One region of the Dyadobacter sp. CY327 genome, then DNA from elsewhere that is predicted to be linked to it. Evidence: riboswitches for the same ligand, from Rfam matches in the RefSeq annotation. Region 1 holds a riboswitch; the other holds the start of a gene.
What was found. Region 1 has a riboswitch for cobalamin ahead of metE (5-methyltetrahydropteroyltriglutamate--homocysteine S-methyltransferase). Riboswitches for the same ligand answer to the same signal wherever they lie in the genome.
Positions count from the first base shown of each region.

Region 1 (4,754 bases):
TCCCGGCACAATCGCATTTTCGACGGCCTGCTGGGTAATTTTATCAAAGCCATTCCGCCAGAATGCGCTCGCATAGAGCGTCAGTTTGTGTTTGCCGGCCTGGATAGGGCCATGGCGGAAACCCAGATTGTAATTCACATTCTTTTCAGGGATCAGACCCGGGTTTTCCAGAATGTTGTTTTCGGGATCGCCGTAAAGCTGGTTTTCGGTGGCTGTAACGTAGGCGTTTTGAGTTGAGCCGATGATGTACATTTTGGAAAATACATTGTAGGAAACCGTAGCGCCATATCCTTTGTTGTGGTTCACCGTTTTGTTGCGCACCCTGTTGATGACGTTTGCGCCGTCTTGTTCGATCAGTTCAGGCCGCGTTTGAATCGTCCGGTTGGAGGTGTATTTTCCCAGCAGGTTTGTTTTGAGCTTGTCGTTGAAGAACTGCGCTTCATAGTTTAAGGCAAGAATGTTGTTGACTACACTGCTTATGGTCACCATTTCTTTCCGCTCCGGATTCAGCAGGTCATTGTCATCCCTGTCGGTGGTTTCCAGCTTGTGATTAAGGGAAATTCTGTGACCCGGAAAAACAGTGTATCCCAGATTAGAGCGCATATTGGTGATCTGCCGGTTTACTTCCACAATGCTCTTGGCACCTTGCTGGCCCATTCCCGGAGTGGGCGGCACGGGCACAACTTCCCCGTTCCGGATGAGCATTCTGGGTTTTCCGTCCCAGTTGTAAACCTGGCCAACTGTATCCTGAACATATGTGCTCCTGTAACTGCGGACCGCATTTACATTCAGCGCCAATCCTTTGGCCAGGAAATTGTTCTTATTATAATTCAGGCTGACCACATGCGCCTGATACTCACCAAACCTGCCCACATAAGGCCTTGCCATGGTGGTGCCGTGCGGGATTTCGCTGTAAGTGTCTGAAATATTGTAACCTATGAAAAACTGGTCCGCCCATTTCACATTCGTAAATCCGACTTCAAACCTGCCGCCGATTGACTTATAAGCATTATTGAATCTTTTGGCCCTGTAATACCGCTCCAATGTTCGGTCGGGATGCACAAATTTTGAAAACTTGCCCCAGGTGGTGTAGCTGTTGTCGGTGTAGGTGTAAAAGCCTGATGCCCTGGTGGTAAAACCTGTTTGCTTGTTACGGTAGATTCCGGAAAGATCAGCCTGAAATGTGTTGAAAGATCCGTAGGCAACCGCAGCTGTAATGTTGTTTTGGGAAGCGTCTTTTTTCAAAACCACATTGATGGCCCCGCCCACGTAATCGCCTGTCAAATGCGAGGGCAACACACCCTTGTAAACCTCAATGCGTTCGATCATTGCAGGTGGAATGTTGTTCAGATTGAAGGAGGACCCATAAGTTGAAATCTCAATGCCATCCAGGAAAATCCCAACCGCACTGCCGGACATGCCATTCAGGTTATACTCCACGCGTGATCCGATTCCACCGTTTTGACGAACGCGGACGCCTACGGCCCGGTCCAGCAGTTCATTGGTGGTTAAGTTGCGGAGCGAAGCTTCTTTTGTTTCAATGATTGCGACTGCAAATCCCTGCGTTTCAAGCTGTTTCTTTTCCGTTTTCTGAACAATCTGCACTTCGTTGAGATCCTGGGCGGTTTTAGCTACAACCGCGTTAAACTCGTGCGTGGGTTTGTGAACGTGGATCCTGGAAGTTTTGGATTTGATTTCGACAGACGTAATCATAATTTCCTGATGGCCGTAAGGCACATCTTTCAATGTGTAGGTGCCATCGGTTTCAGAGAAAGTGGCGATGCTGGTCCCGTTAACCCTTATGGTTACAAAGCTGACCACCGAACCCTTGTCGTCGCTGATTTTTCCTTTGACTACTGCCGTTTTCAGGGCAGATGTCTGTGCAAAAGTATGAAGATGAAAAAGGCTAACAATTGCTGTAATGAGTAGAGAAGGCTTCAATAACATTCGATGATTTTTCTTAATTAATTGCCCTTACAGTTGCCACTGCCGGGTTTTCAGAAATAGGTGTGAAGCAAGTCTTATTTAGACTAAGTCTAGTGAGTGCAAATATAGGCCCCGATATTTTGAATAGCAAGACAAAAAAGACAAATGTTACCTGGGGTAACAACAATTACTCATCAATGTAAAACGCGTTAATCCAACAGGGCGCTTCTCAACTTCCATCATCCGTAGAATTTTATCTGTTAGCACCGACATTTTAATGTTGAAAAAGATAGAAATGCAGTGTTTTTGACTATTGAATAGTGATAATATCTAAAAATATGGCAATGTGTAGAGATTAAATGCTTCTTACATAGCTTTGCGTAGATATTTAATCCTTTGCCGGATACAAAATATCGCGAATCGTTCTTTACCATAACAACTGGAAACAGGTTTTCGACGAAGGTCGGATTAATAGGGAATCGTGTGGAATTCACGAGCTGTCGCGCAACTGTGAGTAACCGCCTTAGAGGGCAGGTTACAAGTCAGGTTACTGCCTGTTACCAATGTTAAGCAAAGCGCTTGTAACAATTTTTATTTAAACAAACGACAAAATGCTAACACAAAACCTTGGCTACCCGCGGATTGGTGGACAAAGACAACTCAAAAAAGCCTGTGAACAATTCTGGGCAGGTAAGATCGATCTGACTGAGCTTTACAATGTGGCTCAAAAGATCAAAGAAGAGAACTGGCAGACTCAGCTGGAAGCGGGCATCGACCTGATCCCATGCAATGATTTCAGTTTCTATGACCAGACATTGGATACAAGCCTCTTACTGGGCGTCGTTCCGCAGCGTTATGAAGCAGTGCGCTCGCAGGCAACGGACAATGAAGAGCTGGATTTGTATTTTGCGATGGCGCGCGGATACCAAAAGAATGGTCTGGATATCACAGCCATGGAAATGACCAAATGGCTGGACACGAACTACCATTACATTGTGCCCGAATTCAAAGCCGATCAGCAATTCCGCATCAACAACGAAAATATTTTCAACGAATATAACCAAGCCAAAGCGCTGCTGGGAGCAAAAGCCAAGCCGGTGATCATCGGGCCGGTAAGCTATCTTTTGTTGGGTAAAGAAAAAGAGTCAGGATTCGAGCGCATTGAGCTTATCAGCAGCCTGGTTCCGGTTTACATTGAGATCATTAACCGTCTGGGCCAATCGGGTGCAACATGGATTCAGCTCGACGAGCCTTGCCTGGCACTTGATCTTACCAAAAAGGAAAAGGAAGCATTTGAATTTGCCTACAAAACCTTCGCACAGCAGGTTAGCGGCGTGAAAATCTTGGTGGCTACCTATTTTGAAGCATTACTGGATAATACGACCCTGGCCGTTGGCCTGCCGGTTGATGCATTGCATGTGGATCTGGTAAGGGCTCCGGAGCAGTTGGACGAAGTGCTTTCGCTTATTCCGGACCGCTTGATTTTATCCGTGGGCGTAGTGGACGGCCGTAACGTCTGGAAAAATGACTATGAAAAATCTTTGCATCTGATCAATCTGGCCGTCGGTAAGTTAGGAGCAGATCGTGTTATCATTGCACCGTCCTGCTCACTGCTGCACAGCCCGATCGATCTGGAACTGGAAACGGCCATTGATCCGGAAATCAAAAACTGGATGGCTTTCGCCAGGCAAAAACTGGTTGAGATTAATGCGCTAAGCCAGATTGCTGATGGGAATACTGAACTGTTAGCAGAAAATAAGGCAGCGATCGCAAGCAGAAGATCGTCACAAAAAGTGCATAAGCAAGCCGTGAAGGACCGGGTGGCCGCTATCACGGATGCAGATGCAACGCGCAGCACGGCTTTTCCGGTGCGCCAGCAAATCCAGCGCGAGCGCTTCAACCTGCCTGCATTCCCGACAACGACCATTGGCTCATTCCCACAAACAGACGATATCCGCCAGCTGCGCGCCAGGTTCAAAAAAGGCGATCTGACGCTCGAAGCATATGAAAATGCAATTGAACAGGCTACGATAGAAGCAATCCGCTGGCAGGAAGAAATCGGGTTAGATGTGCTGGTGCACGGTGAATTTGAGCGCAACGACATGGTCGAATACTTCGGCGAGCAGCTTGATGGGTTTTTATTTACAAAAAATGGTTGGGTTCAAAGCTATGGAAGCCGGTGTGTAAAGCCGCCGGTTATCTATGGCGACATCAGCCGTCCTGCTGATATGACGGTGCGGTGGAGCACATTTGCCGCTGCCCAAACCGACAAACCCATGAAAGGCATGTTGACCGGCCCGGTTACCATTTTGCAATGGTCGTTTGTACGCGATGACCAACCGCGTGAGCAGACCAGCAACCAAATTGCGCTGGCGATTCACGATGAAGTGCTGGCACTGGAAAAAGCCGGAATCGGCATTATCCAGATCGACGAGGCAGCCATCCGCGAGGGTTTGCCGCTCCGCAAAGCCAAGCGCCCGCATTATCTGGCATGGGCTGTGCGTGGCTTCCGCATCACCGCCAGCGGCGTTCAGGACCGGACGCAGATCCATACGCACATGTGTTACAGTGAATTTAATGATATCATCGAACACATTGCCGCGATGGATGCCGATGTGATCACCATTGAAACATCCCGCTCGCAGATGGAGTTGTTGCAGGCATTCGCGCATTTCGAATATCCAAACGAAATCGGGCCGGGCGTTTACGACATTCATTCTCCGCGCGTGCCAACCACAGAGGAAATGAGCTCGCTGTTGGCCAAAGCGGCAGATCTGTTGCCCGCACAAAATCTTTGGGTTAACCCGGATTGCGGTTTAAAAACCCGT
Region 1 covers NZ_JAJUXJ010000002.1:260,920-265,673, reverse strand. The annotation lists gene LZG74_RS10695 (TonB-dependent receptor plug domain-containing protein) at 1-1,947, opposite strand, end outside; cobalamin riboswitch at 2,357-2,499, shown strand; gene metE (5-methyltetrahydropteroyltriglutamate--homocysteine S-methyltransferase) at 2,538-4,754, shown strand, end outside.

Region 2 (4,754 bases), on a different contig from region 1:
AGCATAACGACGCCATCAGCTCGCAAAGAAAATCAATGGTGGGAAGCGGCGACCGCTCGGATAAGATCCGCACCTACAACTACCCGCAAAGCCGCATTACCGATCACCGCATTGGCTACACAGTTTACAATCTTCCCGCAGTTATGGAAGGTGACATCGGAGAATTTATCGAAAGACTACGCATCGCAGAGAACGCAGAGCGCATGCAGGAGGGAGAGACGGTTTAGGATTTCTACCAATATAGCATCGCTCCGCGATTTTGGTTCTGCATAAATAAGAACTTACCTTCCCGTAAAAAGCAAATTGTAAGTCTTCGATTTATAAGTATCGAAGGCTTCTTTTTTGTGGTAATCTTCTCCTATGAATGTGATTACCTGATGGAATTCTTTGGGTTTCATGTAGCCGGGTAAGGGCTGGATCATGTTGAATTTATCGTCCAGGAAAACGGTGGTGGGGTAACTGGGTTGGTTGTTGGTAAGAGCTAATGCGAGTTGATGTACACCTCGCCCGCCTTCGGAGAGAAATTCGAATTTTTTGTCTCCTAATGTGATGGCTTTTTTCTGTTCTGCATCGAGCTTGACGGCGTAGTATTTGCGGTTGACGTACTCGACAACTGCTTTATTTTTGAACGTCTCGCGGTCCATCACTTTGCACCATCCGCACCAATCAGTATATACATCGATCAAAACCTTGCGGGGCTCTTGCTGAATTTTAGCGTAGGCTTCTTCAATTGTTAACCATTGAATGCCTTCCGCGGGCCTGTTTTTGTCGGATCTGAAACCCGAGGCCACTGTTAGGATGGCCAAAAACAGAAAAAATGATGCAGCTGATCTTTTCATAACTTCATTTGATTTCAATGAATGAACAAATTTCACGGTGGAATAATTGTGCTTAATGGCTGACTTTATTCCGGATCGGCTGCCATAGCGGGCTTTCTTTTTGCCAGCGAAACCATAACTCCTCCTCCTACGATCAGCAACATGCCTGCGAACATAGAGAATGAAGGAATGGCCTCTCCCATGAAAAAACCGATCAGAACTGAGAACAGAATATTGGAATAACCAATGGCAGCAACGCGCCCGGCTTTGTCAAATGTGAAGGATTGCGTCAGCATTCTCTGACCCACTAGCGCCGTCAGTCCGAGCGCCAGAAAGCCAAGCCATTGCGAAATTTGAGATGGCCAGGTGAATGTGCCAATCAGGAAATCCAGATTTTCCATAGGATAGTAAGTCCCGACGAGCATGGAAATAATGGGCATCACAATGCCGCTCAACATAAAAGAAAGGATGATGGCGCGTGAGTCATAAACAACACCTAACTGCCTGATTGACAAATAAGAAATTGCTGTTAACAATGCGTTGCCGAGCCCTAAGGCATTGTCCCGCAGCGAAATGGAAAGATCGGGCCGGAAAACGAACAGGATGCCGGTAAAGCCAACAAAAATAGCTGCCCACTCACGGGAATTGAGCGTTTCGCCGATCAGCAGCCAGGATAGCAATGCGAGGAAAATGGGATAAGTGTATTGGTATGTGGAGGCGCGGCCAAGCCCCAGTGTTTGTATCGCATAAAAAAGCATATACAACGACAATGTGCCCACAACGCCGCGGAAAATAAGCAGCCCCAGCTTGCCTCCCTGCTGCCTTACAGGACGTCGCCAAATGCTGGTGACTACAAACACAACCCCAACAATGTTCCGGAAAAATACAAGCTGTACAATGTGGAAATCACGGCCGAGCCACTTGGAAATTGCGGAGGTGAGGGAAAAGAAAAATGCCGCGCCGAGCATCAGATAAATGCCTTTTTGCGAAGAAGTTACAGTCAGATTTTGAGCAGGAGCAGCCAACAATGATCAGGATTTTGGCCAAAGATAAAGCATATCGTACAGAAGATAAAGGATATGTTACCGCGTCGGAAATCCGGCCAATTCACTACCTTTGCACCTTTGGCGCCGAAAGCTGCTTCAATGCGGCATGAAGGCTTAATAGGGAATTCCGTTGAACCGGAAGCTGTCCCCGCAACTGTGAGTCTGTTTATATTGATCCAATCCCCTATGCCACTGTTCCTCGAACGGGAAGGCCACGGACCAAAAAGACGAGCCAGGAGACCTGCCAGAAGTTGATCTATCAAATTTTGTTTTCGGAGGAAAAACAAAGCTGATAACGCTACATATTTGACACCAGGTGATTATTGACCGGAAGTTTTTTTTGGCTTTGACCATTGCAACATGGCTTTTCCGTCCGGAAATGCTCGTTGCACAGTCGGATAGCATTCGCCTGGAACCTGTTACCGTAAAGGGTTTTGTTCCTGAAAAATTCATGAGCGGGCTCAAAATCCAAAAGTTCGATTCAGCGTCTCTGAATCTTTTCCGCTTCCAGAATATCAGCGAGCTGCTTTCGCTTTACACGCCGATTGCATTCAAAAATTACGGCCCCGGTCAGCTTAATACGGCCTCTTTCCGCGGAACGTCGGCTAACCATACCGCTGTGTTATGGAATGGTTTGAACATTAATTCTCCTATCCTTGGCCAGACAGATTATTCAACCATCCCAGTTACCGGTTTTGATCAGCTTTCTGTCCAATATGGATCTGCTGCCAGCATTGTCGGCAGTGATGCCGTGGGAGGGAGTATTTTGCTGGGAAGCGCTCCATCGACCCAGCCTTTGCAGCTTTCAATCGGCCGGCAGCAGGAAAGTTTCAACAACCACCAGACCCAGGTTACAGCACGCTATGCGGCGGTGATCAGTGATCAGTGGAGCTTTTCAGGCAAGACAAATGTGTATGACGGCCGTATGAACAACGATTTTCCATACACCGAGCGAAATCAATATACTGTTTTGCCATCCACTTCTTTCCAGCGAGGTCTGGTGCAGGATTTGTTTTTCAATTCAAAAAATGATCATCAGATTTCGGCGCATGTATGGCTAACCCGTAACCGGCTCACGTTAACACCGGAAGACAAAGCTGGGCGCGAACTGACTTTAACGGAGGCTTACAGGACGATGTTACGCTATCAATTTAAAGACTTCACGATCCGCACTTCGTGGGTGAGAGACATTATTGATTATGCCAAAGGTGATTATAGTCAGCTGGACCATGCGGTAACAGACAAGTTTTCAAACCGTGTTGAACGCGATTTTCAATTCAATGCAATTCAAATTAAAGCAGGAGGCGAATGGGCACATTACCGCGCCCAGGTCGCTGGCTATGATAAAGCATTGGTGACAGAAAACAGAGGTGACATTTTTCTGTTAACGCGCTGGCAGGCCACCGCCCGACTGGTCATTTCCGGGAATTTAAGGCAGGCATTTGTAACTAAATTTGATCCGCCATTCACGCCTTCATTAGGAGCAGACTATTTTATAGTCCAAAAAGAAACCCATAATCTGAAATTAAAAGGCTCAATAGGAAGAAGTTACCGCGTGCCTACATTGAATGAACGCTTCTGGAAAGAACTCGGAAACCCGGATATCAGGCCGGAAAACGGGTGGAACAAAGAAGTTAGCCTCGAACAAAACATTGTTATCGATGCTAACCAAACATTTTCAGCTTCCCTGACGGCATATCACAACCGCATTAAGGACTGGACTTATTGGAATCCTACGCAAAGTTACCGTGTAGAAAACTTGCAGCAGGTGCTGGCGCGTGGCATTGAAGCGCAGGCTGGGTGGCGACATCAGATAAATGACTGGAAATCAGGCATCAACCTGGGTTATGCGCTCAATAAAAGCGCTCAGGAAAAAGCTTATGATGCCTATTCCTCGGATATTATCGGCAAGCAGCTTGTATTTGTGCCGATGCATTCAGGAAATTTGAATGCATTTATCCAATATAAAAATACGAGGCTCACAGGTCAGGCGCAGACGATCAGCAAGCGTTTCAGCACATTTGATAATACGCAATTTTTAGAAGGATATTCGCTCGCAAATTTGCTGGCAGAACATACTTTTGTCTGGGATAAAATAAAAATGCGGTTGCAGGGACAGATCAATAATCTGGCAAACACGTTTTATCTAAATGTAAGAAACAATGCAATGCCTGGCAGAAGCTTTGCATTAAGTTTAATTTTAATTTATGACCCGCCACATTCCGCAAAGTAATGTTTTACAAGAGGTTATGTGGCAAAAACTTTACAACTAATAAAGCAAAAAATGAAAAAACAGTTATTCAGATTAGCATCTCTTACCTCTTTGTCTCTTTTCGCATGGTCGTGTAACCAAAGCGACCCGGCTCCGAAGGGTGATTATATCCAGGGTGTTTTTGTGGTGAATGAAGGGAATTTCTCTCAAAATAACGGAGCGATCTCGTTCTTTACGAGAGAACAAACCACTGCGGAGATTGACATTTTCAACACGGCAAACGGGACTACATTGAAAGGCGGCGTGCAGGATTATGTGGCCCTGGACGCAACCGGGATCATTCTTGTGGACAATATGTCTGCCGGCCAGGATAAGGTTGAGATTGTCAACAGCAACACTTTCCAGAGAATTGCGACCATTGGCGCTCCGGAAATTGAGAATCCACGGGAAGTGGTTTTTGGGACCAACAACAAAGCATATGTGTCTTGCTGGGGAACCAATGCCGATTTCAAATTCACGACGGGTTATGTAGCTGTCGTTGATTTAGTTACCAATAAAGTGGTTGACCAAATCGAGATCACATCGGGCGGGCCGGAAAATCTGGTTTTGAATAACGGCAAGTTGTTTGTGGGAACGGTTTCCTATGGCGGCGGCACAACGTTGACGGTGATCAATACG
Region 2 covers NZ_JAJUXJ010000001.1:302,982-307,735, reverse strand. The annotation lists gene prfA (peptide chain release factor 1) at 1-227, shown strand, start outside; gene LZG74_RS01400 (DUF255 domain-containing protein) at 282-839, opposite strand; gene LZG74_RS01395 (DMT family transporter) at 905-1,846, opposite strand; cobalamin riboswitch at 1,927-2,128, shown strand; gene LZG74_RS01390 (TonB-dependent siderophore receptor) at 2,205-4,097, shown strand; gene LZG74_RS01385 (YncE family protein) at 4,149-4,754, shown strand, end outside.
Region 2: linked by a shared signal. The riboswitch ahead of LZG74_RS01390 (TonB-dependent siderophore receptor) and the one ahead of metE (5-methyltetrahydropteroyltriglutamate--homocysteine S-methyltransferase) in region 1 are both predicted to bind cobalamin.